4 regions of the Miniimonas sp. S16 genome follow, and region 1 is predicted to be linked to each of the others. Evidence: predicted binding sites of a transcription regulator. Region 1 holds the regulator's gene; each other region holds the start of a gene.

Region 1 (7,944 bases):
GCGCGCGACGTCGGCCTGGGTCGCGTGCGGCCAGCCCAGGGCGGTGAGCGTGCCCACCTTGATGTCCGTGCCGCGCGGTACGTGGGGCCACGCGGTGAGACCCACGCGGTCGGGGTTCACCGCCTGCCAGACGTCGACGTACGGGTGGCCCAGCACGAGGACGTGGGCGGCCCGCCCGCCGAGGGCTCGCAGGGTGTCGTCGGCGAGCCGACGCTCCTTCGACCCCGGGACGAGGTGGTCCAGGAGCACGCCGGCCCGGCGCTCGGGGCCCGGGGCGAAGTCGGTGAGCACCTCGCGGAGGTGATCCGCGCCGTCGAGCATCTCCACGACGACGCCCTCGAGGCGCAGGTCCTCGCCCCAGACGCGCTCGACGAGCTCGGCGTCGTGCTTGCCCTCCACCCATATCCGCGAGGCGCGCGCCACGCGCGCGCGGGCACCGGCGACGGCGAGCGAGCCGGACGCGGTCCGCGCCCGTCCGGTGGCACCCCCGGCGCCCGCGGGGCGCGGCGGACGGACGAGGCGCACGGGCGCGCCGTCCACCCAGAACCCCGCGCCGAGCGGGAACGAGCGCTGGGCGCCACGGCGGTCCTCCAGCACGACGACGTCCCCGCCGTTGGTGCGCTCGACGCGCAGCACGGCGCCCACGTACCCGGTCGTGACGTCCTCGACCACGAGGCCGGCGACGGCGGGCTCGTCCCGGGTGACCTTCCGGCTGCCCGTGCGCACCCGGGGGTCGCGCACGCGGTCGGGGGCGTCGGCGGCGAGCACGTCGGCGGCGTAGAGGTCGGGTCGGAGCGGGTCGCGCGGGGGCACCCGCGGACCATACCGGCGTAGGATTAGCACTCTGGCACGTCGAGTGCCACGGCGGCGCGGGCTGCGTCGCCTGCGGTGAGCGGACCTGGGAGGGGACGATGGCAGCGGATCGGCGCCTGGACGTGCTGCGCGCCATCGTGTCCGACTACGTCGAGACGCGGGAGCCGGTCGGCTCGCGCACGCTCGTCGAGCGGCACCAGCTCGGCGTGTCGCCGGCCACCATCCGCAACGACATGGCGGCGCTGGAGGAGGCCGGCTACATCGCGCAGCCGCACACCTCCGCGGGCCGCATCCCCACCGACGCCGGCTACCGCGTGTTCGTGGACCACCTCGCGTCGCTGCGCCCCCTCCAGCCGCCCGAGCGCCGGGCCATCGAGTCCTTCCTCAGCGCCTCGGTCGACCTCGACGACGCCGTGAGCCGCACGGTGCGCCTGCTTGCGCAGCTCACCCACCAGGTCGCCGTCGTGCAGTACCCCTCGCTGCGCCGCTCGGCGCTGCGCCACCTCGAGCTCGTACCGCTCGGCGCGGACCGGATGCTGGTCGTGATGATCACCGACAGCGGCCGGGTCGAGCAGCGCACCCTCACCGTCCCGTCCGCCGGCGCCGCGCACGACGCGACCGCCACGACCGCGCTCGACGAGGGCGTCGTCGCCGACCTGCGGGCGAGGCTCAACGCGGCCGCCGCCGGTCGGCGGATGCCGCAGCTCGCCGTCGCGCTCGCCGCGGTGGCGGACGACGTCGAGCCGCGCCTCGCGCCGCTGGTCGAGGCCCTCGCCGCGGTGGTGGGCGAGACGCTCCTAGAGGAGGTCGAGGACCGCATCGTCATGGCCGGCACGGCCAACCTCGCGCGGTCGGGCTTCGACTTCGCGCACACGATCTCGCCGGTGCTCGAGGCGCTCGAGGAGCAGGTCGTCCTCATGCGCCTGCTCGCCGAGATGGCCGCGGACGCCGACGCGCTGCGCCAGGAGCACGGCGAGGTCGCGGTCCGGATCGGCGCGGAGAACCGGCACACCGGACTCGCGGAGACGTCTGTCGTTGCCGCGCCGTACGGTGGGGAGGGCAGCGGGGACGCGCTGGCGTTCCTCGGCGTCCTCGGACCGACCCGGATGGACTACCCGGGAACCATGGCGGCCGTCCGGGCCGTCGCGCGGTACCTCTCGCGCATCGTCACGCCGTGACCGGCGCGACCCACGCCTTTCGTCCCAGCACTGACCACCCAGATCCCCGAACGAGGATGAACCACCCACGTGACTGACTACTACGAGGTCCTCGGCGTCTCGCGCGACGCGTCCACGGACGAGATCAAGCGCGCCTACCGCAAGCTCGCCCGGCAGTACCACCCCGACATCGCGGGTGAGGCCGGCGCGGAGCGGTTCAAGGAGGTCACGGCCGCGCACGAGGTGCTGTCGGACCCGGACAAGCGCGCGATGTACGACGCAGGCGGCGGCCCCGGCGGAGCCGGTGCGGGGGCCTTCGGGTTCTCCGACATCTTCGAGACGTTCTTCGGCGCGGCCGCCGGCGGCAGCGCACGCGGCCCCGTGCCGCGCGCCCGCCGAGGGCAGGACGCGCTCGTCCGGCTCGACCTCGAGCTGGCCGAGGAGGCGTTCGGCGCGCGCAAGGAGATCACGGTCGAGACCGCCGTGGTGTGCGGCACGTGCCACGGCTCCTGCGCGCGGCCCGGCACCTCGCCCCGCCCCTGTCAGGTGTGCGGCGGCCGCGGATCGGTCCAGCGCGTCGCGCGCTCCTTCCTCGGCAACGTCATGACCCAGGCGCGCTGCGACGCGTGCCAGGGCTTCGGCTCGACGATCCCCGAGCCGTGCCCCGAGTGCTCCGGCGAGGGGCGCGTGCGCACCCGCCGCACCATCACCGTGGACGTGCCCGCCGGCGTCGAGAACGGCACGCGGATCAAGCTCGTCGGGCACGGCGAGGTCGGCCCCGGCGGCGGCCCCGCCGGCGACCTCTACGTCGAGATCCGCGAGCACCCCCACCCCGTCTTCACCCGTCGGGGGGACGACCTGCACTGCACCACCTCGCTGCCGATGACCGCGGCCGCCCTCGGCACGGTCGTCTCGCTCGACACGCTCGACGGCGAGCAGGAGGTCGACATCGCACCCGGCACCCAGGGTGACCACGTCATCACCCTGCGCGGCAAGGGCATGGGCCGGCTGCGCGGCCACGGGCGCGGTGACCTGCACGTCCACCTCGACGTCCAGGTGCCGACGCGGCTGGACGAGCGGCAGGAGGAGCTGCTGCGCGAGCTCGCCGCGCTGCGCGGCGAGGAGCAGCCGCAGGCGCGGCTCGCGCCGGTCGGGGCCGGGATGTTCTCCCGCCTGCGGGACAAGCTGGCGGGTCGCTCATGACGGTCGCCCACCAGGTCACGGTCCCCGACGACGTCGACATGCGCTCGTTGCTGGGCCCGCGCGACGAGGTGCTGCGCGCGCTCGAGCGAGGGTTCCCCGACCTGTCGGTGCACGTGCGCGGCAGCGTCGTCACCCTGGAGGGCGAGCCCGCCGACGTGTCGCTGGCCGAGCGCCTCGTGGACGAGCTCGCCCAGGTCTCGCGCGCGTCCCAGCCGCTCACGGCCGACGCCGTCGAGCGGGCGATCGCGATGCTGCGCTCGCCCGCGCCGACGTCGCCCGCGAGCGTCCTGACGATGAACATCCTGTCCTCGCGCGGCCGCACGATCCGGCCCAAGACCGTGGGGCAGAAGGAGTACGTCGAGGCGATCGACCGCAACACCGTGACGTTCGGCATCGGCCCGGCCGGCACGGGCAAGACCTACCTCGCGATGGCGAAGGCCGTGCAGGCGCTGCAGGCCAAGCAGGTCGCGCGGATCCTGCTCACGCGCCCCGCCGTGGAGGCGGGGGAGCGGCTCGGGTTCCTGCCGGGCACGCTCAACGACAAGATCGACCCCTACCTGCGGCCGCTGTACGACGCGTTGCACGACATGGTCGACCCGGACTCGATCCCGCGGCTCATGGCGTCGGGCACGATCGAGGTCGCGCCGCTGGCCTACATGAGGGGCAGGACCCTCAACGACGCGTTCATCGTGCTCGACGAGGCGCAGAACACCTCGCCCGAGCAGATGAAGATGTTCCTGACCCGCCTCGGGTTCGGCTCGCGGATGGTGGTGACGGGCGACGTCACCCAGGTCGACCTGCCCGGTGGCACGCAGTCCGGCCTGCGCGTGGTCTCGGAGATCCTGCACGACATCGACGACATCGCGTTCTGCCGGCTGACCTCCGCTGACGTCGTGCGCCACCGCCTCGTCGGCGAGATCATCGACGCCTACGCGAAGTGGGACGACGTCGCGCGCGCGGGCGAACGTCCCGTGCGCCGCGAGGGCGCCGACCACCCGCGCGGCGACCGTCGCGGCAGGAGGACACCGTGAGCACCGAGATCACCAACGAGTCCGCCTACGAGATCGACGAGCTCGAGTTCGCCGCGCTCGCGCGGTACGTGCTGGACCAGATGCACGTGCACCCGCAGGCCGAGCTGTCGGTCATCTTCGTCGACGTCCCGGCCATGACCGAGCTGCACGTGCGCTGGATGGACGAGCCCGGCCCGACCGACGTGATGTCCTTCCCCATGGACGAGCTGCGCCCCGGCACCGAGGGTGAGCCGTCCGATCCCGGGATCCTCGGCGACATCGTCGTGTGTCCCGAGGTCGCCACCGCGCAGGCCCGCGAGGCCGGCCACTCGGCGCAGGAGGAGATGCTCCTGCTCGTGACGCACGGCATCCTGCACCTGCTCGGCTTCGACCACGCCGAGGAGGAGGAGCGCACCGAGATGTTCGACCTGCAGCGCCGCCTCCTGCTCACGTTCCTGGCGAGTCGGTGAGGCCGGCATGACGCTCGACTACCACCGCCCCGAGCACCCGGAGACCTACCGGGCCGGCTTCGCGTGCATCGTCGGGCGCCCCAACGCGGGCAAGTCCACGCTCGTCAACGCGCTCGTCGGCACGAAGGTCGCGATCACGTCCGGGCGGCCCCAGACCACCCGGCACACGATCCGCGGCATCGTGCACCGCGAGGACGCCCAGCTCGTGCTCGTGGACACCCCGGGCCTGCACCGACCGCGGACCCTGCTCGGCACGCGCCTCAACGACCTCGTGCTCGGCACCCTCGCCGAGGTCGACGTCGTCGGCTTCTGCATGCCCGCGGACCAGAAGGTCGGACCGGGTGACGAGTTCATCGCGCGCATGCTCACCGACGTGCGCACGCCGGTGGTCGCCCTCGCCACCAAGGCCCACACCGTGCCGCAGCCTCGCCTCGTGGAGCATCTCATCGCGATCGAGCAGCTCGGCGAGGGCCTTGGTGGGTTCGCGGACATCGTGCCGGTGAGCTCGCTCGAGGACTACCAGGTCGACGTCGTGGCCGACGTGCTGTGCTCGCACCTGCCGGTGAGCCCGCCGCTCTACCCCCGGGGCGAGCTCACGGACGAGCCCGAGAACGTCATGATCGCCGAGCTCGTCCGCGAGGCCGCCCTCGAGGGCGTGCGCGACGAGCTGCCGCACTCCCTCGCCGTGGTGGTCGAGGAGATCGAGACCCGCCCGCGCCGCCCGAACGCGCGCCCGGAGGACCTCGACCTGCTCGACGTGCACGTCACCGTCTTCGTGGAGCGCGACTCGCAGAAGGCCATCGTGATCGGGCGCAAGGGCGCCCGCCTGCGCGAGGTCGGCACGCGTGCGCGCGAGGGCATCGAGGCGCTGCTCGGGGCACGGGTGTATCTCGACCTGCACGTCAAGGTCGCCAAGGACTGGCAGCGCGACCCCAAGCAGCTGCAGCGACTGGGGTTCTAGTGCCCGCTCGACCCGGTGACGCACCGGTCGACGCCCGCGCGGACGGCGCGTCGGCGCACCACGGCACAGCGCGCGACGGCGAGCCTGCCCCGGGTGGTCACCCCGCCGAGGGCGCAGCGCGCGACGGCGAGCCCGCCCCGGGTGGTCACCCCCCCGAGGGCGCAGCGCGCGACGGTGAGCCCGGTGCCGACCGGCGAGCGGTCCGCACGCGCCCGGCCTGGGTGCGTGTCGCGGTGGCGACCGTCGTCGCGGTGCTGCTGTTCGCCGTCGTGGGCTTCGCGGCCGGACCGCGGTGGGACCCCGAGCTCGTGACGACGTCGGTGGTGCCCGAGACCGCCTCGGTCGCGGTCGACGGGAGCAGCGCGGAGGCGACGCTCGGGCGGTACGACACGACGAGCAAGCTCGTCGACGTCGAGCTCGACGGCGCCACCACGCAGGTGCTCGTCGTCGAGCCCGTCGGGCTCACGGAGCCGGCGCCCGCCGTCGTCTTCCTGCACGGCGCCGGGACGGGCCTGGCCGAGTCGTTCTCGGCGCACGCCCAGGCGCTCGCGAGCGCGGGCGTGGTCGCCGTGTCCCCGAGCAAGCGCCTGGACACCTACTCGACGGCGCAGCGCGACTACGTCGCGATGGCCGCGGACTACGAGCGCAGCGTCGCGTACGCGCGCACCCTGCCCTCGGTCGACCCGGACCGCGTCGGGCTGTACGCGGAGAGCGAGGGGACGTGGATCGCCCCCGTCCTGGCGGACGAGGACCCCGACGTCGCGTTCGTCATGCTCGTCAGCGCGCCGGTCGTGACGCCGCGCGAGCAGGCGGCGTTCGCCGTCGACGCCTACCTGCGCAACGTCGGCGTGCCCGCGCCGCTGCTGCGGGCGATCCCGCGCGCGACCGGCGCCCACCTGCCCGGCGGCATCCTCGCGTACGCGGACTTCGACGTGCTGCCCTACCTCACGACGATGACCCAGCCCACGTTCATGGCGTACGGCACGCAGGACGCGTCGATGCCCACCGTGCAGGGGCCGCAGATCGTGGCGGGCGCGCTGCCCGAGGGTGCCGCCCAGCTGCTCGTGCGGTACTACGCCGGCGCGAACCACGGCATCCGGGTCGGCTCGTCGACCGATGCCGTGGTACCGGACTTCCTTGCCGGCGTCGCGGCCTTCGCGCTCGACCCGGCGGGTGCGCTCGCCGCCGGGCCGACCGTGGCCGGGGCGACCCCGGTCCAGGTCCACCTCGCGAACGCCGTGCCCCAGCCGCGCTGGTTCGCCGACGGCGAGATGCTCCTGCGGGTCCCCGCGATCTCGATGACGGTGCTCGTGGGCGGGTATCTCCTGCTGCTCGGCGCCGCGCTGGTGCGGACGGTGGCGCGACGGCGAGCGCGTGCGTCCGCCTCGACCGGGGCGCCGAGGCCGCCGGTGCGCATCCCGGCCACGCTGGGCCGACGGGCGGTGGGCTACAGCCTGGCGGGGCTGTTTGTCGTCGTGCTGCTCATCGCGTACGTCGTCGTCGTCGCGCAGCTCGCGCTCAACTACCGCACGAACGCGGCGATGGTCTGGGGCGGCTGGGTGGTGCTGCAGCTGTCCGCCGTCGGCGCAGCGCTGCTCGGCGTGCTCGCGGTGCGCGACCTGCTCCGGGCCGGCCGGGCCTGGCGCGCCCACCGCTCCGCGGTGCGCCTCGCCGGCGAGCGGCCGCCGCTGGTGGCGCGTGGCGCGCGCGGCGCGGTCGCCCTGCTCGGCGTCGTCGGCGCGTGGGCGGTGGCTCTGGGCACGACCGGCCTGCTCGTCGTCGCCGCGTACTGGGGGGCGTTCTCGCCGCTGTCGTGACGGGTGGGGCGGACGCGCGCGACGGGCGTGCGGCGACGTGGGCTAGGGTGGCGAGCGTGCGACTGCCGGCGCTCCTCCTTCGGTGCCGCGACGAGGTCCTGTAACGGCCGGACCCTCGTTGCGGCGACCGTCATGCGCCCGGCCGGCCCACAGCCCAGCACAGAGGACGTCATGAACCAGCGCAGCACCGTCGACACCAGCATCAGCAACGTTCCCGCCCGGCCCGCCGCGAGCCCCATGCCGCTGGCGAAGTACCGGCCCTTCCACGAGGTCAACGGCATCGACCTGCCGGACCGCACGTGGCCCGCCAAGCGGATCACCGTCGCCCCCCGGTGGCTGTCCACCGACCTGCGGGACGGCAACCAGGCCCTCATCGAGCCGATGGACCCCGCCCGCAAGCACCGCATGTTCGAGCTCCTCGTCCGGATGGGCTACAAGGAGATCGAGGTCGGGTTTCCGGCCGCGAGCCAGACCGACTTCGACTTCGTGCGCTCCCTCATCGAGACGGACGTG
Region 2 (7,944 bases), 1.3 Mb from region 1:
CCGAGCGAGCCGCAGGCGCAGCCGAGCCAGCCCTGGGACCGTCCGGCTGAGCCCACCGCGCCGACCACGCCCGCTGCGCCCGACGGCGAGCCCACGTCCGGCGAGCCCGACGGCGAGCCCACGCCCACGGAGCCCGACGGCGAGCCCAAGCCGCCGACGCAGCCGTGGGGCCCGCCGTCGAGCTGACGCCCACCATCGCACGCCCCGCACGACCCGCACGACCCGCACGACCCGCACGGCCCCGGAGCTCCTCGCCCCGGGGCCGTGCGGCGTTCCGGCGACGTCGGGCCGACGGCCTCACTAGGGTGTGCTCGACCCTGCCGACCCCCCGTCACCCCCCTGGATGCCGCATGCCCGCACGCCCGACCACCGGCCCCTCCACCGACGCCACCGCGAACCACCCCTTCCGCTGGCGGGTGCACGGCGACGGACGCACGGTGGCCTCGGGCACCGTCGTCAGCCCCGGCGAGCGGCTGAGCTGGCCGCGCACCATCGGCATCGGGATGCAGCACGTCGTCGCCATGTTCGGCGCGACGTTCCTCGTCCCGCTGATCACGGGCCTGCCGCCCGCGACGACGCTGTTCTTCTCCGGCATCGGGACCTTCCTGTTCCTGCTCATCACCCGGGGGCGGGTGCCGAGCTACCTCGGCTCGTCGTTCGCCTTCATCGCGCCGATCGCGGCCGCCAGCCAGAGCGGCGGGATGGCGAGCGCGCTGGGCGGCGTGGTGGTCGCGGGAGCGGTGCTCGCCGTCGTCGGCCTCGTGGTGAGCTGGGCCGGGCACGGCTGGATCGACGTGCTCATGCCGCCGATCGTGACCGGCACGATCGTCGCGGTGATCGGGCTCAACCTCGCGCCCGCGGCGTGGAACAACGTCAAGGTGGCGCCGGTCACGGCGCTGGTGACCATCCTCGCCGTCGTGCTCGTGACCGTGCTGTTCCGGGGCATCCTCGGCCGACTGTCGATCCTGCTCGGCGTGCTCGTGGGCTACGCGGTCGCGCTGGTGCGCGGCGAGGTCGTGTTCGACGAGGTGCGCGCCGCGGCCTGGGTCGGGCTGCCGCACTTCACGACGCCGACGTTCAGCCTGGCCGTCCTCGGCCTGTTCGTGCCGGTGGTGCTCGTGCTCATCGCCGAGAACATCGGCCACCTCAAGTCCGTCGCGGCCATGACGGGCGACAACCTCGACCCCATGGCAGGGCGCGCGCTCTTCGCCGACGGGTTCGCCACGGTCCTCGCGGGCCTCGGCGGTGGGTCCGGCACCACGACGTACGCCGAGAACATCGGCGTCATGGCGGCCACGCGGGTGTACTCGACGGCCGCGTACTACGTCGCCGCGGTGACCGCGTTCCTGCTGTCGCTGTCGCCCAAGTTCGGCGCGCTCATCGCGACGATCCCGGTCGGCGTGCTGGGCGGGGCGGGCACGGTGCTCTACGGCATGATCGGCGTGCTCGGCGCCCGGATCTGGGTCCAGAACAAGGTCAACTTCGCCGACCCCGTCAACCTCACGACGGCGGCGATCGCCCTGGTCGTCGGGATCGCCAACTTCACGTGGAGCGCGGGGCAGCTCACGTTCGAGGGCATTGCGCTCGGCACGTTCTCGGCGCTCGCGGTGTACCACCTCATGCGGTCCGTGGCCCGGTGGCGCGGGACGCACGACGAGCCGGCCTCGCCCGCGTCGGTGCCCTGACCGGGCCGGGTCCGTCCCGACCGGCCGCCTGATGGCGCCCTGACCTCGATCGGTGCCTCCCATCGTTCGCCTTGAGTGAACCCGACTCAACTCTCTTGGCACTCACCGCCACCGAGTGCTAAAACTGACATCAGCGGGACCGCACGGGGCAGTCCCACCGTCACGAGGAGCGACAGATGGCCAAGACCTACGACCCGTTCCGCGAGCTCGACCGCTTCGTCGGACAGATGCTCAACGCCGACCGCGCCGCCGCGCAGATGCCGATGGACCTGTACCGGTCCGGCGACCACTACGTGCTCACGGTCGACATCCCCGGGGCGGACCCGGGCACGATCGACGTCAACGTCGAGGACCGCACGCTGAGCATCCGGGCGCAGCGCACGGCCCCCGAGGCGAACGACGTGCAGTGGCTCGCCAAGGAGCGCCCGACCGGCACCTACGCGCGCCAGCTCACCGTCGGCCGCGGTCTCGCGCTCGACGCGATCAGCGCGAACTACCACGACGGCGTGCTCACGCTCACCATCCCGGTGGCGCAGGAGGCGAAGCCGCGTCGCATCGAGGTGCAGCACGGCCAGAGCGACGGAGGCGTCGTCCAGGCCGAGGCCGTCGAGGCCGCGCCCGCGAACGACTGAGTCGCCGCGTACAGGGCCTGACGCCCGCCGCGCTCGCAGCACCCCCGAGGGGCCGCCGTCCACCCGGACGGCGGCCCCTCGCCGTCGTGACTCGTCCCACCTCACCGGGAATGCGTTGGCCCTTGTCGGCGTTATGACGTAACGTGGGCGGCTCGTCCACGGCCGTGGTCACACCGGCCGGACGAGTCGACCGGGCACCCGCCCGGCACCCACGGGGAGCGTGGCGACGACGGATCGTCGCCGTGCCCCCTCCCGGACGTCACCGGCACGGTGCGCCGCCCACCTGGGCGAGCTGCGCCGTCGTGAGCGCGCACCCGCTGCGTTCCTCGGAACCCGACGACCGGGCCGCATGCACGCAAGGAGCAGTACCCATGACCACCATCCCGACCTTCCGACCGATCGACCGCACCGGCATGACCGACGAGGCCACCGCCGTGCTCGCCGTCACCGAGACCGTCCGCAGCCTCCTGGCCGGCGAGCTCGCCGGCGAGACCACCCTCACCGCGAGCCGGCCCGTGCCGATCGCGTTCCTCGACGACGGCCGCCGTGTCTTCCTCGTGGTCGACGACGGCCCCGGCCGTCCCGCCGACCAGCCCCGCTCCTGGGGCGTCGAGGTGCACACGGACGGCGACCTCGTCGGCGACGCGCCCGGCGCGCAGACGGCGGTGCGCACCACGCGCCGCCTCACGCCGCAGGCCGCCGCCGACGCCGCCCGCTACGTGCTGGCCGCCACGGCCGCCTGAGCCACCTGAGCCGCGCGGCGGCTCGAGCGCCCGCCCTCCGGACGGCGGCGCCCTACGCTCGGGTCGTGCAGCGCTACGACGTCGTCGTCCTCGGCGGCGGCCACAACGCCCTCACCGCCGCGGCCTACCTCGCGCGGGCCGGTCGGCGCGTCCTCCTGCTGGAGCGCGCCGACCACCTCGGTGGCGCCGCCGTGTCCGAGCGACCGTTCGACGGCGTGGACGCGCGCCTCTCGCGCTACTCCTACCTCGTCAGCCTGCTGCCCCGGACGATCGCCCGGGACCTCGACCTCGACGTCACCCTCGTCCGGCGCCGCTTCTCCTCCTACACGCCCGACCCGCACGACCCCGCCCGCGGCCTGCTCGTCGACTCCGCCGCCGACGCCGTCGCCCACCGGGCGGCGTTCGCGCGCGTGGGCGCGGAGCACGACGCCGAACCCTGGGCGCGCTGGTACGCCGGCACCGCGGCACTCGCCCGGGCGCTGGCACCGACCCTCATCCAGCCGCTGCCCACCCGGGCCGAGGTGCGCGAGCGGTTCCTCGCCGAGGCCGGTGTCATCACACGCACGGAAGCCGACGCCGAACCCGGAGCCGACGCCGACGCCGACGCCGACGCCGAAGCCGAGGCGCTCTGGCGCGACCTCGTCGAGCGCCCGCTCGGCGAGGCCCTGGACCGCCGCTTCGCGTCCGACCTGGTCCGCGGCGTCGTCGCGACCGACGCCCTCATCGGCACGTTCGCCGACCTCCACGAGCGCTCGCTCGCGGAGAACCGGTGTTACCTCTACCACGTGATCGGCGGCGGCACCGGCGACTGGGACGTCCCGGTCGGCGGCATGGGCACGGTCTCCGGCGCCCTCGCCCGCGCCGCGAGCAGCGCGGGCGCCGAGCTGCTCACCGGCGCCGAGGTCGTCGCGGTCAGCCCCTCGGGCGAGGTGCGCTTCACCCGGGCGGGCCGCACGCACGAGGTGAGCGGCGCCGTCGTGCTCGCGGGCCTCGCCCCGGCCGTGCTGGACCGCCTGCTGGCCGAGGACGCCGGCACCGACCCGGCATCGGCGACCGCCCCGGAGGGCGCGCAGGTCAAGGTGAACCTCGTCCTGGACCGGCTGCCGCGCCTGCGGGACACGAGCGTCGACCCCGCCGCCGCCTTCGCCGGCACGTTCCACGTGCACGAGCTCGCGAGCGAGCTGACCGCCGCGTTCGCGCGCGCGGCGGGTGGCGCCGTGCCCGACCCGCTGCCCTGCGAGATCTACTGCCACACCCTCAGCGACCGTTCGATCCTCGGGCCGGAGCTCGCGGCGTCCGGCGCGCAGACCCTCACCGTGTTCGGCCTGCACACGCCGCACCGGCTCGTCGCGGCGCACGGCAACGACGCGCTCCGCGAGGCGCTGCGGGACGCGGTCCTGCGAGCCCTGGACTCCGTCCTCGCCGAGCCGGTGCTCGACGTCGTCGCGCACGACGCCCACGGCAACCCCTGCGTCGAGGTGCGCACCACGCTCGACGTCGAGCGCTCCGTCGGCATGCCCGGCGGACACATCTTCCACGGGCCGCTCGCCTGGCCGTGGCGCGAGGACGCGGCGCCCGACGGCGAGCGCTCCCCCGCGCAGCGCTGGGGCGTCGCGACGGCGCACGAGCGGATCCTGCTGTGCGGGTCCGGTGCGGTGCGCGGCGGCGCGGTGTCGGGGCTCGGCGGGCACAACGCGGCGCAGGCCGTGCTGGAGCAGGCGTGACCCCCGCGCGACTGCGCGCGAGCGCGGTGGTGCGGATCGCCGTCGTGGCCCTCGTGGTGGCGGCGGAGACGTACCTCGTGACGTCGCTCGGGGACGCGTTCTCCCCCGCGAACCACTACTCCTACTTCACGGTGCTCTCGAACCTGCTCGGCGCCGTGGTGTGCGCGTGGGCGCTCGTGGCACCCGTGCCCGACGTCGTCCGCGGCGCCGCCGTGACCTTCCTCGGACTCACCGGGATCGTCTACAACACGATGCTGCGCGGTGTGGACGTGCAGACCGAGGGGTTCCCGAACACGGTGCTGCACGTCGTCGTGCCCATCCTCATGGTCGCCGACTGGCTGCTGGACCCGCCGCGCACGCGCACCACGCCGCGCCGCGTGGTGGCGTGGATGCTCGTGCCCCTCGCCTACCTCGCCTACACCCTCGTGCGCGGTCCGATCGTGGACTGGTACCCCTACCCGTTCCTCGACCCGCGCGACGGCGGGTACGCACCCGTGGTGCTGGGCAGCCTGCTCGTGGCCGTCGCGTTCTTCGCCATGGCGTTGCTGGTGGCGTGGGTGGGCAACGCGCTCGGCGGGACGGGCCCGAGGGGCCGCTCGGGCCGCTCGGGCCGGCGAGGGTGACGCGGGGCGGCCCCGCGCGGCACAGTGGGGCGATGCGCTTCGAGCGGCTCGTCGTGCCGGCCCCGGGCCGCACGGACTTCACGAACAACGTGTGGCTCGTCGGGGACGACGCGGAGGTCGTCGTCGTGGACGCGGCGCACGACGGCGACGCGATCGCCGACGCGGTCGGTGACCGGCGCGTCGTGGCCACCCTCGTGACGCACGGGCACTGGGACCACGTCGGCGCGGCGCCGCGGCTGCGCGCCCGCACGCACGCGCCCGTCCTCCTGCACGCGGCCGACCGCACCCTCTGGCACGAGTCGCTCGTGGACGCGCCCGACGGCGAGCTCACCGATGGCCTGCGGCTCGCCGTCGCCGGGGGCGAGGTCGAGGTGCGGCACACGCCGGGGCACACCCCCGGCTCGTGCGTCGTGGTCGCGTGGCCGGAGGGTGGCGGGGGTGACGGCGAGGAGCAGCGCGGGGCGGCCCGGCCGCTCGCCGTGATGACCGGCGACACCCTCTTCCACGGCGGCCCGGGCGCGACGCGCTGGCCCTACTCCTCGTTCGAGGGCATCGTCGCGTCGATCCGCGAGCGCCTGCTCGTCCTGCCGCCCGAGACCCCCGTGCACACCGGGCACGGCGAGGACACCACCATCGGGGCGGAGGCGGCCGACGTCGCGGCCTGGCTCGCGCGCGGCTGGTGAGCGGGCGGCGTCGGCGCCGGGCGCTGCTCAGCCCAGCGCTGCTCAGCCCAGCTCGGACAGCAGCACCGCCCACGTGCCGGGCTCGAGCGCCTCGAACACGTGCGCGACGTCGCCGGGGTAGGCGAGGTAGTCCCCCGGGGCGAGCTCGACCGGCTCGTCCGTCGGGCCCACGAGCGCCCGACCCGCCGCGAGCACCACGTGCTCCTGCGTCCCGCGCGCGTGCGGCGTCGAGCGTCGCGGCACGCCCGGCTCGGCCGTGATGCGGTAGGCGTCGCGTCGCGCCGTCGGCGGGCACGCGGCGAGCAGCGTTGCGGCGTAGGTCGCCTCGCCCGCGGGGACCCGTGGCCCCTCGCCCGCCCGGAGGAGTCGCACGGGCGAGGGTGGTGGGTCGACGAGCTCCGAGAACCGGACGCCGAGCGCGTCGCTGAGCGCCCAGAGGGTCTCCACGCCGGGATTGCCCTGACCGGCCTCGAGCGCCGAGAGCGTGGACTTCGCCACTCCGGCGCGGCGCGCGACCTCCGAGAGGCTCAGGCCGCTGCGCGTCCGCGCGGCGCGCAGGCCCGCAGCGACGAGCGCGCGCACGTCCGGGGCAGCCTCACGGTCGGCTCCGTTCGGCGACGTCGGTCCGCTCATGTGTTCACCCTAGCGGACCGTCCGTTCGGCTTGACGAACGTTCGGTCACCGCTGCACGATCCCCGCATGGCCCACGGACTGCGAGCGATCCGGGCGCTGTGGCACGACGTGCCCCGCGACCTGCGTCGCCCGATCCTGCTCATGTCGCTCGCCGTCGCCCTGGTCGGCGTGACCTACGGCGTGACCGGCGTCAGCGCCGGGTTCGCCGCCTGGCAGCTGCTGCTTCTCGCGCTCACCGTGCTCGCGGGCTCGGCCGAGCTGCTCTTCGTCGGCCTCGTCGGCGCCGGTGCCAGCCCGTGGCTCGCGGCAGCGGCGGGCATCCTCGTCAACCTGCGCAACAGCGTCTACGGCATGGCCGTCTCGCCGCTGCTGCCGCGCGGGTGGCGCCGGGCGCTCGGAGCGCACCTCGTGAACGACGAGACCGTCGCGTTCGCCACCTCGCCGGCACCGGCAGCCGCGCCGGTCCCCACGGCCCACCGCGGGCGGGTCGCCACGTTCTGGGTCGCCGGGATCGGCGTCGCGCTCGGCTGGCCGGTCGGCGCCGCGGTGGGCGCGGGCCTCGGGCTCGTCGTCTCCGACCCGCGCGTGTGGGGCCTGGACGCCGTGCTGCCCGCGCTGCTCGGCGCGCTCGCGGTGCCGGCGATCCGCGCGGGCCGCACGCTCGCCGTCGCCGTCCTCGCCGCGGTCATCGCCCTGGTGACCACGCCGCTCGTGCCCGCCGGGCTGGCGCCGGTGCTCGCCCTGGCGGCGCTCGCCGTCGTGCTCGTGCCCGGCCGCTCGTGGCCTGCCCAGAGCGACGCACCCGGCGGCCTCGCGTGAGCGCCGTCGTCGCCGCCGGCCTGCTCCTGGCGCTCGGCACGTACGCGACGCGCCGCCTCGGCGTCGAGCTCGGCGGCCGCGTGCTCGGCCGCGCCGCCCAGGTCGAGCAGCTGCTCGAGCAGGGCGTCGTCGCGCTCCTCATCGCCGTCACCGCCTCGGCCGCGGTGTACGACGGCGCCGCACCGGACGGGTGGGCACGTCCCGTGGGCGTGGGGCTGGCGCTCGGCGCGGCGGCCGTGCGCGCACCGCTCGTGGTGAGCGTGCTGCTCGGTGCCGGTGCGACCGCGCTGCTGCGCCTCCTCGGCCTGTGAGCCGTCCTGTGAGTTGGCCCTGAGCCGGCTCGCGAGATGGCCCCTGAGGTCGCCTCGGACCCCGTGCCCGTTCAGCCACCCGAAAGGGGGA
Region 3 (7,944 bases), 720 kb from region 1:
CCTTGCCCTCGGAGGCCGAGAACGGGATGTTCGCACCGTCCCGCACGCCGTCCACGCCGTAGTTCTCGGCCCACGAGCGGTTGTGCGTGACCTTCACCTCGTACGAGCCGGTCGGCAGCGCGGGGGTGCTGAACGTGTAGACGCCGTCGCCGTCGGGGTCGGTGAGCCATGCGCACAGCTGGTCCGGGGCCCAGTCGCTCGGGCACCCGAGCTCGGACTGGAAGCTGCCTGCGAGCGTGATGATCGGGCCCTCGGCGGTGCTCGAGAACTGCTTGCTCACGGGGTCGAAGAAGAACGTGATCGCCCCGCCCGCGTGGGAGTAGGCCACGTTCGCCCCGCTGGGCACGCCGCCCGCACCGAAGCTGACGTCCCAGCTGCCGTTGACGGCGATCTTGTACTCGTAGTCGCCGGCCGGAAGGTCGAACGTGCCCGACCAGATGCCGTCGGTGCCGAGCGTCAGCTGGGCCGCAGCGCAGTCCGGCTGCCAGTCGCCCGGGCAGCCCATCTCGGAGTTGTGCGAGCCGGGCACGGCGACCGAGTCGTAGCTCGGCTGCTCGGGCTCCGCCGGCCCCTCGGTGGTGACGTCGGTGCCGACGGAGGCGAACGTCGAGGCGGCGGAGGCGTCCCCGCCCGCGTCGACGGTCACGGCGCGGTACTCCACGAGCGTGCCTGCGGCGAGGCCCGACACGTCGTGGAAGACCCGCGGCGTGGTGTCCTCGGCCGTGCCGAGAGGGTTCCACGTCTCGGAGCCGACCACGCGCCAGGCGAACGACGTCTCGCGCCACGAGTCCGCCGTCGTCGCCGCGACCGGGCTCACGCCGGTCACGGCGGCGCCGGCCGCCGGCGTCGAGACCTCGATGTCGGCGGCACCGTCCGGGTCGGTCACCGGGGCGTCGGCGACGAGCACGACGGCGGTGCGCGCCGGCACGGTCACGCTCGCCACGCCGTCGGCGTCGGACGTCGTGGCCGACACGTCCCCGTACAGCGGGCTGAAGGCGGCGTCGGCCGTGAGGGTGGGCACGTCGACGGTGCGCGAGGAGGTGGAGTTGTTCGTCACCACGAGGTGCTCGATCCGCTCGGTGCGCTCGACGCGCGAGAACGCGTAGACGCCCGCGTCGGTGTCGACGAGGCGCTCGATCTGCGCGCCGTCGGTGAGCGCCGGGGTGCTGCTGCGCAGCTCGGCGAGGTCGGCGATCGCGGTGTAGAGCGGCGCGTCGGTGTCGAAGTGCGACCCCGTGCCCGCCTGCTCGCCGGTGAGCAGGGTCTGGTCGGCGTACTCGGCGACCTGCGTGGCCAACATGTCCTGGCGGGCGTCCTTGTCCTTGCCGCCGAGGTTGCCCGCGCCCTCGTACCCCGTGAAGCCCTGCTCGTCGCCGTAGTAGACGACCGGCTGGCCGCGCGTGAGGTACATGAGCTGGTGCGCGAGGAGCGAGCGCTGCAGGGGGTCGTCGGTGCCGCGCACCGCGTAGCCGACCCGGCCCATGTCGTGGTTGCCGAGGAAGGAGGGCAGCGCGGAGGCGGACGTGCTCGCCGTCGTGTAGTAGTCGTCGCCCGCGAACAGCGCGGCGAGCGCGTTGGCGGAGTTGCCCGACGCGTAGGAGACCGCCTGCTGCTGGAAGTAGAAGTCGAGCACCGAGTCCATGTCGGTGGTGCGCACGTACGGGCTCAGCTTCGTCGGGTCGGCGTCGTAGACCTCGCCGAACATGAAGAAGTCGGGACGGCCCTGGTCCGCCGCGTGCTGTGAGACGGCCGCGGTGAACGTCTTCCAGAACTCGGTGTTGACGTGCTTGACGGTGTCGATGCGGAAGCCGTCGATGCCGAGGTCGACCCACGCGTCGTACACGTCGATGAAGCCGTTGACGACCTGCGGGTGCTCGGTCATGAGGTCGTCGAGGCCGTCGAAGTCGCCGTACGTGACCGACTCGCCCGTCCAGGTCGAGTTGCCGCGGTTGTGGTAGAGCGTCGGGTCGTTCAGCCAGCTCGGGACGCGGAGGTTCGCGTCCTCGGGGGCGATCACCGGGGTGTACGGGAACGACGTCGCCGCGTCCAGCTCGGGGAAGTCGTTCGTGCCGGCGTAGGTCGCGGGGTCGAAGGCGTTGCCGTCGGCGTCCCGGTAGGGCTCGGCCGACTGCTCGACGTAGCCGTACTGGCCCTCGGCGTAGGAGTTCACGTCCGCCGTGTGGTTCGTGATGATGTCGAAGTAGACCTTGATGTCGCGCGAGTGCGCGTCGTCGATGAACGCCTCGAGCTCCTCGTTCGTGCCGAGGTGCGGGTCGATCTGGGTGAAGTCGGTGATCCAGTAGCCGTGGTAGCCGGCCGAGGCGTTGGCGCCCTCGCCCTGGACCGGACGGTTCATGAACGACGGCGTGAGCCAGATCGCCGTGGTCCCCAGCCCCTCGATGTAGTCGAGCTGGTCGCTCAGCCCGGCGATGTCGCCACCGTGGTAGAAGCCCTTGTCGGTCGGGTCCAGGCCGGTGGTCAGGCGGTCGCCGGTGAGGCCGCCGGTGTCGTTGCTGGTGTCGCCGTTGGCGAACCGGTCGGTCATCACGAAGTAGAACTGCTCGCCCGCGCCCTGCTGGCGCACGGGGGCGGCGACGAGCGCGTCGTCGGCCGCGGTGTAGTCGCCCCCCAGGTCGAGGGGCGTCAGGCCCGTGCGGTGCGTGACGTCGTCGAACGTGAACCGCAGGGTGGTCGGGCCGGCGACCGTGAGTGGCGCGTTGTCGCTGCCGCCCTCCTTGCCGTAGGACTCGTCCCACGCGTTGTTCACCGCGACCTTGTACTCGTACGTGCCGGCCGGGACCTCGAAGTCGGCGGCGTACTGGTTCGCGACGCCGGTCGGGGCCAGTGCGGTGGCCGCGCAGTCGAGCTGCCAGTCCCCCGGGCAGCCGAGCTCGTCCTGGAGGCTGCCGACGAGAGTGAAGGTGCGGTCGCCGTCGGCGGTGGGCGTGACGGCCTCGGCGGTGGTGCCGGTCGCGGGGGCCGCGATCACCGGCGCGGCCACGGCGCCGAGGCCGGTGGGCACGAGCGCGAGGGCGGCGAACGCCGCGATGCGGCGGCGGGCGGGGAGCGGGGTGGGGCTCGAGGTGCGCACGGGTCAGGTCCTGGTCTCGTCGTCGGGTCAGGGTGGTGCGGGTGTTGCTCGTGGTGGTGCGGGTGGTGCGGGTGGTGCGGATGGTGCTGGAGGTGTCCGGTGGAACGGTGGTGCTGGGTCGTGCCGGTGCTGCGCGCAGCGCCGTGGTCGGGGTCAGTCGGCCCGGCGCTTCGTGGCCCGCGGGAGGCGTCATCGCCTCTCGCGAGCCTCCCCAATTGTGACCCGGGACACACGGATACGACAAGAAAGTGAACTGCTTGCAGCACGTATGACGCTGTGTCGAGCACTTGCACACGACTAGCGACCGCCGCGTGAGCGGTGGAAGCGCTCACACGACATCACGTTTTCATCTCGACGTTGCGCGAGTTGCAACGGAGTCTCGGAGCGCGTGCCGTCGCCCTCGCGGCGCCCTCGCCCCCGACCCCGCCGGCGCGCCCCACGTGGACACGGTCACCGCCACGTCCACCCCACACGCGGCCACGGTCCGCTCAGCGCGTCCGACGTGGACACGGTCACCGCCACGTCCACCCCACACGCGGCCACGACCCGCTCGGCGCGCCCCACGTGGACACGGCCACCGCCACGTCCACCCCACACGCGGCCACGACCCCCGCGGCGCGCCCCACGTGGACACGGCCACCGCCACCTCCACCCCACACGCGGCAAGACCGCTGCCACCGGCCGCGGCGTACCTCAGGGGGCCGCCGGCGTCGGTGCAGGTCAGCCAGGGCCCGTGGCGCGGTGAGCCACCCTGCGGTGGACCACCCCAGGTGACCACCCCCGGGGCGGCGCGCCGAGCCAGCGGTGTCGCGCGTGGGAGCAGGTGGCTCTGGCGCCGCCCGTACAAACGACGGCGGGCGGCCACCCGAAGGTGACCGCCCGCCGTCGTGCGTCGTGCGTCGTACGTGAGGCGAGAGGAGCCGCCCGAGGAACCGACGAACCGGCCCCTCAGTCAGCGCCCTCAGGCGACGAGGCTCAGAAGCCCATGCCGCCCATGTCGTCGCCGCCACCGGCCGGGACGGCCGGAGCCTTCTCCGGCTTGTCGGCCACGACGGCCTCGGTGGTGAGGAACAGGCCCGCGATCGACGCGGCGTTCTGCAGCGCGGAACGCGTGACCTTGACCGGGTCGTTCACGCCGGCGGCGAGGAGGTCCTCGTACACCCCGGTCGCGGCGTTGAGGCCGTGGCCGGAGGGCAGGTTGCGGACCTTCTCCGCCACGACGCCGCCCTCGAGGCCGGCGTTGACGGCGATCTGCTTGAGCGGAGCGTCGATGGCCACGGACACGATGTTCGCGCCGGTCGCCTCGTCACCCTCGAGGGACAGGCCCTCGAACGCGACCTTGCCCGCCTGGATGAGAGCGACGCCACCACCGGCGACGATGCCCTCCTCGACGGCCGCCTTCGCGTTGCGCACGGCGTCCTCGATGCGGTGCTTGCGCTCCTTGAGCTCGACCTCGGTGGCCGCGCCCGCCTTGATGATCGCCACGCCGCCGGCCAGCTTCGCGAGGCGCTCCTGGAGCTTCTCGCGGTCGTAGTCGGAGTCGGAGTTCTCGATCTCGGCGCGGATCTGCTGCACGCGACCCTCGATGAGCTCGGCGTCGCCGGCGCCCTCGACGATCGTGGTCTCGTCCTTGGTGACGACGACCTTGCGCGCCTGGCCCAGGTGGGACAGGTCGGCGTTCTCGAGCGTGAGGCCGACGGTCTCGGAGATGACCTGACCACCGGTGAGGATGGCCATGTCCTGCAGCATCGCCTTGCGGCGGTCGCCGAACCCGGGCGCCTTGACGGCGACGGACCGGAAGATGTTGCGGATCTTGTTGAGCACGAGCGTCGCCAGGGCCTCGGACTCGACGTCCTCGGCGATGATGACGAGCGGCTTGCCCGACTGGATGACCTTCTCCAGCAGCGGGAGCAGGTCCTTGACGGTGGAGATCTTCGACTCCACGAGCAGCACGTAGGCGTCCTCGAGGACGGCCTCCTGGCGCTCCTGGTCGGTCACGAAGTACGCCGACAGGTAACCCTTGTCGAAGCGCATGCCCTCCGTGAGCTCGAGCTCGAGGCCGAGGGCGTTGGACTCCTCGACCGTGATGACGCCCTCCTTGCCGACCTTGTCGATCGCCTCGGCGATGAGCTCGCCGATCGCGGGGTCGTTGGCGGAGATGGCGGCGGTGGCGGCGATCTCCTCCTTGGTCTCGATCTCCTTGGCCTGCGTGCGCAGGGCCTCGGTGACGGCCTCGACGGCCTTATCGATGCCCCGCTTGAGGGCGATCGGGTTGGCGCCGGCGGCGACGTTGCGCAGACCCTCGCGCACGAGCGCCTGGGCGAGCACGGTGGCGGTGGTGGTGCCGTCGCCCGCGACGTCGTCGGTCTTCTTGGCGACCTCCTTGACGAGCTCGGCACCGATCTTCTCGAACGGCTCGTCGAGCTCGATCTCCTTGGCGATCGAGACGCCGTCGTTCGTGATGGTGGGGGCGCCCCACTTCTTCTCGAGGACGACGTTGCGGCCCTTCGGGCCGAGGGTGACCTTGACGGCGTCGGCGAGGCGGTTGAGGCCCCGCTCCATGCCGCGACGGGCCTCCTCGTCAAAGGCAATGATCTTGGCCATGTGGCTGTAGATCCTCCGTGTGAGGGGTGGTGGCCGGGCGATGCCCGCGACGGACGACGTCACCCCGGGCGGTCATGTCCCGCCCGGCGCGGCGCCTCATCGGTACCGGCCTTGTTGTCACTCTCACGGCGAGAGTGCTAACGCCATTATTGGCACTCTCCCCTCCCGAGTGCAAGCAGGGCCCGACGACGAGCGCACGCTCCCGAGGCGGGTGCGGCGGGAAGCGGCGCGAGTCGGCACACGGCTCCCGACGGCGAGCGCACGCTCCCGAGGCCGGGTGCGGCGGGAAGCGGCGCGAGTCGGCACGCGGGGGCCCGACGGCGGGACTACCGTGGCCCGATGGCCGGCGGGTCGGGGCGTGGGGGCCCCGGGGGACGTGACGCGCGCCAGCGGCGCGGCGTCGCGGTGTGCGCCGTGCTCGCGGCCCTCGCGTCGATCGCGCCGACCTCGGGGGTCGCCACGCTCGCGACCACCCCGCTGCGTCAGGACGGGCTCGCGGTCTCCGCCGACGGCGTCGTGCACGCCGTCCCCGCCGGAACCGGCGCGACCTATTCCCCCGGCTCCCGCGTCCTCGCCGAGGCGGCCGCGACCGATCCCGCCGCGGCGGCCCTCGCCGCACAGCAGCGCGCGTGGCTCGAGGCCGGGACCACGTGCTCCCCCGACGGCGAGAGCCCCGGCGCCTTCGCCGACCTCGTCGAGGGCGCACTGCTCGACCTGCACGTCCTGCTCGCGCCCACGTCCCCGGACGGCACACCCGCCGCACCCGGCGCGCTCGTCGCCGGCTGGTCGAGCCCGTGGCGCTACGTCTGGCCGCGCGACGCCGCGTTCGCCGCCCTCGCGCTCGCCGAGACCGGCCACACCGACGACGCCCTCGCCGTCCTGTCCTTCCTCGCCGGCGTCCAGCGCTCCGACGGCGCCTTCGCCGCGCGCTACCTGCCCACGGGCGACGGCGTGCCGGACGCCCGCGAGGACCAGCTCGACGGCGTCGGCTGGGTCCTCTGGGCCGCCGACGGCGTGCTCGCCCGGGTGCGCGAGCACTCCCCCGCAGCGCTCGCCTCGGCGCGGGTCGCCGTCGAGCCCCTGGCCTCCGCCGCGACGGCGCACCTGCTCGCCGTCACCGACCCGGGCGACGGCGACGTCCTCCCGCCGGCGTCGTCGGACTACTGGGAGCTGCCCGAGCAGCGCCTCACGCTCGGCACCGCGGGCGCCGTGCTCACCGGGCTCGAGGCGGCGGCGCGCCTGGGCGACGTCGTCGGCGCCGAGGTGGCCGACGCGGCGGCGGCGCGCGCCGGGGAGGTGAGCGACGCCGTCAAGCGCGCGTTCGGACCCGGCTTCCGCCGGTACGGCACCTCCGGGCCGGCGCTCGACGCGCTCGACGCCTCGGTGGCGTTCCTGCTGCCGCCGTTCAACGCGTCGGTCGACGGGGTCGAGGACGCGTGGCGGGCGAGTCTCACCGCGCTGGCCCGCCCCGCGGGTGGCCTCGCGCCCGGCGCGGCATGGCGCCAGGACGGCGTCTCGTGGACGCCCCAGACGAGCCTGTTCGCCCTGACGGCCGCGAGCGCCGGCGACGTCGACCTCGCGACCGACCTCCTGACCTGGCTGGAGCAGCACCGGACCGCCTCCGGCGCGCTGCCCGAGAAGGTGCTCGCCGACGGTAGTCCGGCCGAGGTCGCACCCCTGGCCTGGACCGCGGCCACCGTGGTTCTCGCGGCCTGCGCGCTGCCGGCGCGCTAGGTTGGCGCGGTGTCCCGGACCGCCCGCGAGAGTGCCGACCGGGCCCGCGGACGGGCCACGGTCGGGCCCGAGCGCGCCGGCGGCCAGCCCGACGGCGAATCGGCCGGCGAGCCGGCCGTCGAGCAGGCAGGGCCGTCGACGGCGCCCGCCGAGCCCGTCGACCGGCTCCCCCGCCGAGGACTGATCTGGCGGCTCGTCGCCACCGCCGCGGTGCTCGGGGTCCTCGCGACGGCGCAGGTGGTCGACACCGACGACTTCTGGCCGCTCGGCTCCCTCTCGCAGTACGGCGCGCCGAAGGACGTCAACGGCACGATCCGGTCGGTCTACGTCGAGGCCCTGTTCGAGGGCGAGACGCAGCCGCGCACGCTCGGGCTGTCGGCCGGGTCGACGGGCATCCAGCGCGGGGAGATCGAGGGACAGCTCGGCCGCTTCATCGACGACCCGTCGCTGCTCCAGCAGATCGCCGACTCCTACGCCGAGCTGCGGCCGGACCGCCCGCAGCCCGAGGTCCTCTA
Region 4 (7,944 bases), 1.4 Mb from region 1:
CGGTGCGAGCACCGTGAGCCAGCCCGCCACGGAGTCGGTGACGAGCTCCTCGTTGCCCTCGGCGTCGAGAATGACGATCGCGTCCATGCCGTAGCGCGCCGAGCGCCACTTGTTCTCCTGGACGAACCACGTCGGCATCGTGGGCAGCTCGCGCCCGGCGTCGAGCTCGCTGGAGAAGTGCTCGACGAGGCAGTGCACCAGCGCCGCGAGCGCGCGCAGCTCCAGCATCGTCGGGGTCCCGTCGCAGATCCGCACCTCGAGCGTGCCGAACCGCGGCGAGGGCCGGATGTCCCAGCGCACCTCGGTGAAGTCGTCGATCACGCCGGTGTGCTGCATGTCGCCCACGTACTGCTCCAGCTCTGCCCAGGACGGGAACTGGAAGGGCAGGCCCGCCGTCGGGAGCTGCTGGAACATGAGCGCGCGGTTCGAGGCGTAGCCCGTGGTGTCCCCGCCCCAGAACGGCGAGGACGCCGAGAGCGACTGCAGGTGCGCGAACACCGTGAGCAGCGCGCGCATGATCGGCAGCACCTTGTCGCGGTCCTCGATCCCGACGTGCACGTGCACGCCGTAGATGAGCATCTGCCGGCCCCACCACTGGGTGCGGTCGATGAGCGTGGCGTAGCGCTGCTTGTCGGTGACCTTCTGCTGGTTCCAGCGCGCGAACGGGTGGGTGCCCGCGCACATGAGCTCGACGCGCAGCGGGTCCGTCACCGCGCGGATCTCGCCGATCGCGCGCTCGAGGTCGCGCGCCGCGCCGTCGACCGTCTCGTTGACGCCCGAGACCACCTCGACGGTGTTGAGCAGGAGCTCCTGCTTCACGTAGGGGTGCTCGCTCGCCTCGGGCGGGCGGAGCGCGTCGAGCACGGTCGAGGCGACCTGGCGCAGGTCGCCGGAGTCGACGTCGACGAGCGCGAGCTCCCACTCCAGCCCGATCGTGCCGCGGCGTGAGGACGCGAACGGGATCCGCACGGGCTGAGCCATCAGGCGTCCCCTCTCTCGTCGTCGGGTCGGATGTCGGGCCGTTCGAGCGGCTCGGGGCGATCACCCACGCGCTCCACCACCAGCACGCGCTGCTCGCCCGCGACCCGGGTGAGCACGATCGTGGCGGATGCGCGGCCACGAAGCGAGAGCTGGCCGCGCAGTCTCGCGGGATCGAGCGCGCTGCCGCGCTTCTTGATCTCCAGCGTCCCGACGTCGCGCTCGCGCAGGTAGGCGCGCAGGCGCTTGAGCGAGAACGGCATCGCGTCGAGCACCCGGAACGCCGTGGCCCAGGGCGTGGGACGCAGGTGGTCGCCGGTGAGGAACGCGATGCTCGGGTCGATGAGGTGCGTGCCTGTCTCCTCGGCCACGCGGTGCACCACGCCCGCGCGCAGCACCGAGCCGTCGGGCTCGTACAGGTAGGCGCCGAGCGGACCCGTCGGCGCCGGCGTGACCGGCGCGCTCGGGTCGCCTCGCTCGGCCAGCACGTGCACGCCGTCGACGGCGAGCAGCAGCGCTGTCCGCCCCGGCCCCTCGGGCGCGAGGTCGCCGAACCACAGCCCGGTCTCCACGACGTCGCCCCCGACGCTCACCCACTCCGCGCGCGCGTCGACCGGGATGTCGCGGTGCGCGAGCGCGGGGGAGAGCTTGAGGCCGAGCATGCCCACCGGGTGCGGCCCGGTCGTGCGCAGCGCCAGCAGGCGCTCGACGGCGGGGCTGTAGTCCGCGAGCCGGTGCAGTCGGGCGCCGCTCGTCGTGCGCCGGGCCGGGTCGGCCCAGACGGCGTCGACGCCGGTGAGGTCGGCGTCGAACGCGTCGCCCTGCCAGACCCGCGCCTCGGGCAGGGCGCGCAGGTTGATCCCGGCGACCAGCGCCGTCGCGGGGTCCCGCTCGACGGCGAGCACGCGCAGCTCCATCCCCGCCAGCGCCATCGCGTCGGCGCCGATGCCGCAGCCGAGGTCGGCGACGTACGTCGCGCCGGCCGTGCGGAAGCGGTGTGCGTGCCGCGCCGCGACGGGGAGCCGGGTGGCCTGCTCGAGTCCCTCGGGCGTGAAGAGCATGTCGCGGGCGAGGTCGCCGAACTTGGCCCGTGCCTTCGCACGCAGCCGGGACTGGGTCAGCGCGGCCGCGACGAGGTCGGCGTCCAGGCCCGAGGCCCGCAGCGCGGTGCCGAGCGCGAGGCTCGAGGAGGCGTCGTACGGCGGCAGCTCCGCCAGCAGCGCCCAGCCCGCGGGCTCCAGCAGGGGGGCGATGCTCGCGGGGTCCACGGGGCGATCCTGCCCTACCGCCGGCGCGCGGCGGCACCCGCGGTGTGACACGCGTCTGGCACTCGCCTTGACCGAGTGCTAACGCGTTCCTAGAGTGGACGGCGGCACCGCAACCGCGAGGTTGTGGAACCAGGTGCGACGGACACACTCGGCCGACCCCCGCGACGGCGGACGGGCCGTGGGCGGCGCGCCTCACCCATCGTCATCTTTCATCACGGAAGGGGAGGTCCGACGTGTCGGTCTCCATCAAGCCGCTCGAGGACCGGATCGTCGTCCAGACGCTCGAGGCCGAGCAGACCACGGCGTCCGGTCTGGTCATCCCGGACAGCGCCAAGGAGAAGCCCCAGGAGGGCAAGGTCCTGGCCGTTGGCCCCGGTCGCGTCGACGACAAGGGCGTCCGGATCCCGGTCGACGTCGCCGTCGGCGACATCGTCATCTACAGCAAGTACGGCGGCACCGAGGTCAAGTACTCGGGCCAGGAGTACCTCATCCTCTCGGCGCGCGACGTGCTCGCCGTCGTGGAGAAGTAGGGCTCGACCCGCACTCGACGGGGCCCCGGACGCATCGCGCGTCCGGGGCCCCGTCGCGTCCGGGTGCGCCCCGTGTGGCCCGCGCCACCCGGGCGTACGAGGGTCGCCGACACGCGGGCGACTAGGATGACCAGGTGACGGTCACCGACGCTTCCCCCGCCTCGTCCACCCTCGCCAGTGCGCCGCTCGGCGCCCCCGCCGCCGAGTCCGTCGAGGACAAGTTCTCCTTCGTCGGCCTCACCTACGACGACGTGCTGCTGCTCCCGGGCGAGACGGACGTCATCCCGTCCGACGCCGACACCACCACGCGCCTCACGCGCGAGATCTCGATCCGGATCCCGCTGCTGTCTGCGGCGATGGACACGGTGACCGAGTCCCGGATGGCCATCGCGATGGCGCGCCAGGGCGGCATCGGGATCCTGCACCGCAACCTGCCGATCGCCGACCAGGCCGGTCAGGTCGACCTCGTCAAGCGCTCCGAGTCCGGCATGATCACCGACCCCGTCACGGTCGGCCCGGACGCGACGCTCGCCGAGCTCGACACGCTGTGCGGCCAGTACCGCGTCTCGGGCCTGCCCGTCGTGGAGCCCGACGGTACGCTGGTCGGCATCATCACCAACCGCGACCTGCGCTTCGTGCCCCGCGACCGGTTCGAGGGGACTCGGGTACGGGGCGTGATGACGGCGTCGCCGCTGGTCACCGCACCCGTCGGGATCGCGCGCGAGGATGCCGCCGCGCTGCTGGCCAAGCACCGCGTGGAGAAGCTCCCGCTCGTCGACGAGCACGGCCTGCTCGCGGGCCTCATCACGGTCAAGGACTTCGTGAAGTCCGAGCAGTACCCCATGGCGTCGAAGGACTCCGCCGGCCGCCTGCTCGTCGGTGCGGCGGTCGGGTTCTTCGGGGACGCCTGGGAGCGCGCGACGGCGCTCGTCGAGGCCGGCGCGGACGTGCTCGTCGTCGACACGGCGAACGGCCACGCGCGCCTCATGCTCGACATGGTGCGCCGCCTCAAGTCCGACCCGGCCACCCGCGACGTCCAGGTGATCGGCGGCAACGTCGCGACCCGCGAGGGCGCCGCGGCGCTCGTGGCGGCCGGCGTGGACGCCGTGAAGGTTGGCGTCGGGCCCGGCTCGATCTGCACGACCCGGGTCGTCGCGGGCGTCGGCGTCCCGCAGGTCACCGCGATCTACCAGGCGTGGCTCGCCTGCCGCGAGGCCGCCGTCCCCGTGATCGGCGACGGCGGGCTGCAGTACTCGGGCGACATCGCCAAGGCGCTGGTCGCCGGCGCGGAGTCGGTGATGCTGGGCGGGCTGCTCGCCGGCACCGACGAGAGCCCGGGCGACCTCGTGTTCGTCAACGGCAAGCAGTACAAGCGCTACCGCGGGATGGCGTCGCTGGGCGCGATGCAGTCGCGCGGGGACCGGCGCAGCTTCTCCAAGGACCGTTACTTCCAGGGCGACGTGCCCGACGACGAGGTCATCACCGAGGGCATCGAGGGCCAGGTGCCCTACCGCGGCCCGCTCGCGGCCGTCGCGCACCAGCTCGTCGGCGGACTGCACCAGTCGATGTTCTACGTCGGCGCGCGCACCGTGCCCGAGCTCCAGCGCCGCGGCAAGTTCGTCCGGATCACCCCGGCCGGGCTCAAGGAGTCCCACCCGCACGACGTGCAGATGGTGGCCGACTCGCCGAACTACGCGCGGCGCTGACGCTCCGCGGCGGGTGCTGACCCGCGACCACAAGCTCCGCAGCCTCTCCTTACGACCGGTGACCTGGCTCACGCCGGCGCCCACGCTGGTCACGACCGACGACACGTCGGACCCGTCGGAGAGGACCGGGGAATGACCAGCACCATCACCAGCGCCACTGTCGGCGCTGCCAGCACCAGCACACCCACATCCGCCGCTGCGCCGACGCTCGCGTCGCCGTCGGCCGCCTACACGCTCACGCTGCGCGTGGAGCTCGCGTTCGACCCGGGCACCCTCGGCCGGCTCACCACCGCGATCGGGACGACCGGCGCCAACCTCGGCCGGATCGACGCCCACCATCGCAACGGCCCCGCCGTGACCCGCACGATCGACGTGCTGTGCCGCGACGAGGCGCACGGCACCGAGGTCGTCGAGGCGGTCCGCGCGGTGCGCGGCGTCACGCTGCTCGACGTCGCGGACAAGACGTTCGCGCTGCACGAGGGCGGCAAGATCCGGGTCACGCCGTCGTTCGCGCTAGAGACGCGGGACGACCTGTCCATCGCGTATACGCCGGGCGTGGCCCGCGTGAGCGCCGCGATCGCGACCGACCCCGAGCGCGTCTGGGACTACGCGATCAAGCGCAACGCGGTCGCCGTGCTCACCGACGACTCGTCGGCCTCGGCATGCTCTACATCCCGCTCGACGGCGTGCTCTCCGTCCTCACGCCGGGCTACGTGCTGACGTGCGCGGCCGTCGTGCTCACGATGGCCGCGACCGGCTTCTTCGTCGGCCGGTGGCTCGGGATGTACCCCGTGGACGCCTCGCTCGTGACGGTGTGCCACTCCGGGCTCGGCGGCACCGGCGACGTCGCGATCCTCTCGGCCTCGCAGCGCATGGTGCGCATGCCGTTCGCGCAGATCTCGACCCGGCTCGGCGGGGTCACCACGGTCATCGCGGTGTCCTCGCTCCTCGTCATGACGCTCTGAGTCGCCGGTGAGGGCGGCCGCGAGGCCGCCGAGGCCTCCGCGAGCGCTGCGGTGCGGCCACGGGGAGACCCGCGTGACCGCACCGCAGCGCTCGCGTCAGCGCAGGCGGTAGACCAGCTCTGGCCGGCCTGCCCGGCCGTACACCGGCACGCGCTCCACCGACCCGATCTCCACGAGGTGCTCGAGGTAGCGGCGCACCGTGACGCGCGAAGCGCCGACCGCGTCCGCGACCGCCTGGGCGCCTGCGCCCTCGGGCGCGTCGCGGAGCGCCTGGCGCACCACGGTGAGCGTCTCGCGCGAGAGACCCTTGGGCAGCACGGACGCGCCCGTGTCGCGCAGCGTCGCGAGCGCGGCGTCGATCTCGCCCTGGTCCGTCACGGCGCCCTCACGGGAGGCGAGCGCGCGGTAGGACGCGTAGTGCTCGAGCTTCTCGCGCAGCGCCGCGAACGTGAACGGCTTGATGAGGTAGTGCACGGCACCGGAGCGGACGCTCTCGCGCACGGCGTCGACGTCGCGCGCGGCGGAGATGACGATGACGTCGGGGGAGGAGGGCTGCGAGCGCATCGTGCGCAGCACGTCGAGCCCGCCCACCGCAGGCATCGACAGGTCCAGGAGCACGAGGTCGACGTCGCCGCGCGCCACCCGGGCCAGCACCGCACGGCCGTCGTGCACGGTGCCGATGCACTCGAACCCGGGCACGCGCGCGAGCAGCGCCGCGTGCGCCTGGGCCACCAGGACCTGGTCGTCGGCGACCAGCGTTCGGATCACGTGTCCTCCCTCGGGACGGGCAGTCGTACCTCGATGAGCGTGCCGGGTCGGGCGGCGGGCCCGGGGGCCGCGGCGTCTCGACCGGTCCGCTCCGAGGGGGCCTCGGCCGCGCTCAGGTGCCCGACGGCGTCCGTCACCTCGATCGTGCCACCGCACCGGTGGACCGTCCGCTCGACGAGCGAGAGGCCGATCCCGCGCCCGTGCGGCCGGGCGGGCGAGCCGGTCTTCGTGCTGAAGCCCCGCTCGAAGATACGGGTGCGCAGCGCCGTCGGCACGCCGGGGCCCGAGTCGGCCACGCGCAGCACGAGCTCGCCGCCGGCCACGTGCCCCGCGATGCTCACGCGACGCGGCGCCGGGGCGTGGGACGCGGCGTCGAGCGCGTTGTCCAGCAGGTTGCCCACGATCGTCACGAGGTCCTGCGAGTCGAAGACGCCGGCGGGCACGTCCAGCTCGGCGACGACGACCGCCACGCCGCGCTCCGCGCCCTGCGCCGACTTGCCGAGCACGAGCGCGGCGAGCGCCGAGTCCGCGACCTGGCCGACCACGGTGTCGGTGAGGGCCTGGGAGGACCGGGCGCTCGCCGTCGCGAACTCGATCGCGTCGTCGTAGCGGCCGAGCTCCACGAGCATCGCGACGGTGTGCAGGCGGTTGTCCGCCTCGTGCGAGCGGGCGCGCAGGGAGTCGGTGAACTGGCGCAGGTTGTCCAGCTCGCCGCTCGCCCGGGCGAGCTCCGTGCGGTCGGCGATCGTCGCGATCCAGCCCATCCGGCGCCCCTCGCTGAGCGCCTCGGTCTGGCTCACCACGAGGGTGCGCCCGCCGATCGCGAAGAGCTCGGCGTCGGCCGGGCGGCCCGAGGCGAGCAGCTCGGTGAGCTCGGCGTCGAGCCCGAGGCCGGCCAGCGCGGTGGCCGGGGTGCCGGGCGGGACAGGAGCGAGGTCCAGCAGCGTGACGGCCTGGTCGTTGGCGACCACGACCGTGGCGTCGTTCGCCATGAGCACCAGGCCCGACCCCACGGACTCGATGAGCGCGTCGTAGTAGCTGTGCAGGCGGGCCAGGCCCTGCGCGCCGAGCCCGAACGTCTGCCGCCGCACCGTCCGCGAGAGCCACCACGCGGCGGCCACGGAGACACCGAGCCCGACCACGAGCACGACGGCGAGGTCGGCCAGGGAGTCCATCACCCGTGCGTGCACCGCACGCAGCACGACGCCGGTGGAGACGAGAGCGACGATCTCGCCGTCGGCGTCGCGCACGGGGGCGACGACGCGGACCGAGGGTCCGAGCGTGCCGCGCGCGTCCTCGACCGTGACCTCACCGGCGCGCGCGCCGTCGATGTCGCCGATGAAGGTGCCCCCCACCATCGCGGGGTCAGGGTGGGTGTAGCGCGTGCCGTCGGTGTCCATCACGACGACGAAGTCGACGCCCGTGTCGCGGCGGATCTGCTCGATCCGTGCGCCGAGCGCGTCGACGGGATCGGGGCCGGTGACGCTCTCGAGCACCCAGGGGTCGTCGACGAGGGTCATCGTGACCGAGCGCGCGACCTCCACGGCGCGGGCGCGCTCGGCCTCGCGCGCGTTCTGCACCGCAGCGATGCCGAGCGGCACGAGCGCGACGAGGAGCAGGACGAGCTGGGCGAGGAACACGCGCGTAGCGAGCGAGCCGCCCCTCGGCGTCGGCGGGCTCGACCGGGTGGGCCCCTGGGGGTCGCCGGAGGAGGCGGACGCCGTCGTCA

The links. The regulator HrcA, encoded in region 1, represses chaperone genes, less so after heat shock. The targets are predictions, from matches to a motif close to TTNGCACTCGNNNNNNNCGAGTGCNAA.
Region 2: AC3AQ1_RS07780 (Hsp20/alpha crystallin family protein) is a predicted target of HrcA. The motif match lies at 1,781-1,807, and genes of this name have one in related genera.
Region 3: groL (chaperonin GroEL) is a predicted target of HrcA. The motif match lies at 5,810-5,836, and genes of this name have one in related genera.
Region 4: groES (co-chaperone GroES) is a predicted target of HrcA. The motif match lies at 2,302-2,328, and genes of this name have one in related genera.

The regions. Positions count from the first base shown of each region.
Region 1 covers NZ_CM173242.1:523,482-531,425, reverse strand. Annotated here, with positions in the region: gene AC3AQ1_RS02420 (DUF3097 family protein) at 1-813, opposite strand, end outside; gene hrcA (heat-inducible transcriptional repressor HrcA) at 912-1,991, shown strand; gene dnaJ (molecular chaperone DnaJ) at 2,061-3,173, shown strand; gene AC3AQ1_RS02405 (PhoH family protein) at 3,170-4,204, shown strand; gene ybeY (rRNA maturation RNase YbeY) at 4,201-4,653, shown strand; gene era (GTPase Era) at 4,661-5,614, shown strand; gene AC3AQ1_RS02390 (alpha/beta hydrolase family protein) at 5,848-7,431, shown strand; gene leuA (2-isopropylmalate synthase) at 7,603-7,944, shown strand, end outside.
Region 2 covers NZ_CM173242.1:1,795,372-1,803,315, forward strand. Annotated here, with positions in the region: gene AC3AQ1_RS07770 (LppM family (lipo)protein) at 1-186, shown strand, start outside; gene AC3AQ1_RS07775 (uracil-xanthine permease family protein) at 351-1,685, shown strand; gene AC3AQ1_RS07780 (Hsp20/alpha crystallin family protein) at 1,862-2,317, shown strand; gene AC3AQ1_RS07785 (hypothetical protein) at 2,689-3,060, shown strand; gene AC3AQ1_RS07790 (phytoene desaturase family protein) at 3,126-4,784, shown strand; gene AC3AQ1_RS07795 (Pr6Pr family membrane protein) at 4,781-5,407, shown strand; gene AC3AQ1_RS07800 (MBL fold metallo-hydrolase) at 5,440-6,090, shown strand; gene AC3AQ1_RS07805 (helix-turn-helix domain-containing protein) at 6,133-6,723, opposite strand; gene AC3AQ1_RS07810 (AzlC family ABC transporter permease) at 6,790-7,542, shown strand; gene AC3AQ1_RS07815 (AzlD domain-containing protein) at 7,539-7,853, shown strand.
Region 3 covers NZ_CM173242.1:1,240,366-1,248,309, forward strand. Annotated here, with positions in the region: gene pulA (pullulanase-type alpha-1,6-glucosidase) at 1-3,091, opposite strand, end outside; gene groL (chaperonin GroEL) at 4,067-5,695, opposite strand; gene AC3AQ1_RS05505 (glycoside hydrolase family 15 protein) at 6,035-7,429, shown strand; gene AC3AQ1_RS05510 (hypothetical protein) at 7,439-7,944, shown strand, end outside.
Region 4 covers NZ_CM173242.1:2,833,168-2,841,111, forward strand. Annotated here, with positions in the region: gene AC3AQ1_RS12440 (glutamate--cysteine ligase) at 1-981, opposite strand, end outside; gene AC3AQ1_RS12445 (THUMP-like domain-containing protein) at 981-2,246, opposite strand; gene groES (co-chaperone GroES) at 2,480-2,776, shown strand; gene guaB (IMP dehydrogenase) at 3,028-4,482, shown strand; gene AC3AQ1_RS12460 (ACT domain-containing protein) at 4,615-5,202, shown strand; gene AC3AQ1_RS12465 (2-hydroxycarboxylate transporter family protein) at 5,145-5,447, shown strand; gene AC3AQ1_RS12470 (response regulator) at 5,544-6,215, opposite strand; gene AC3AQ1_RS12475 (sensor histidine kinase) at 6,212-7,944, opposite strand, start outside.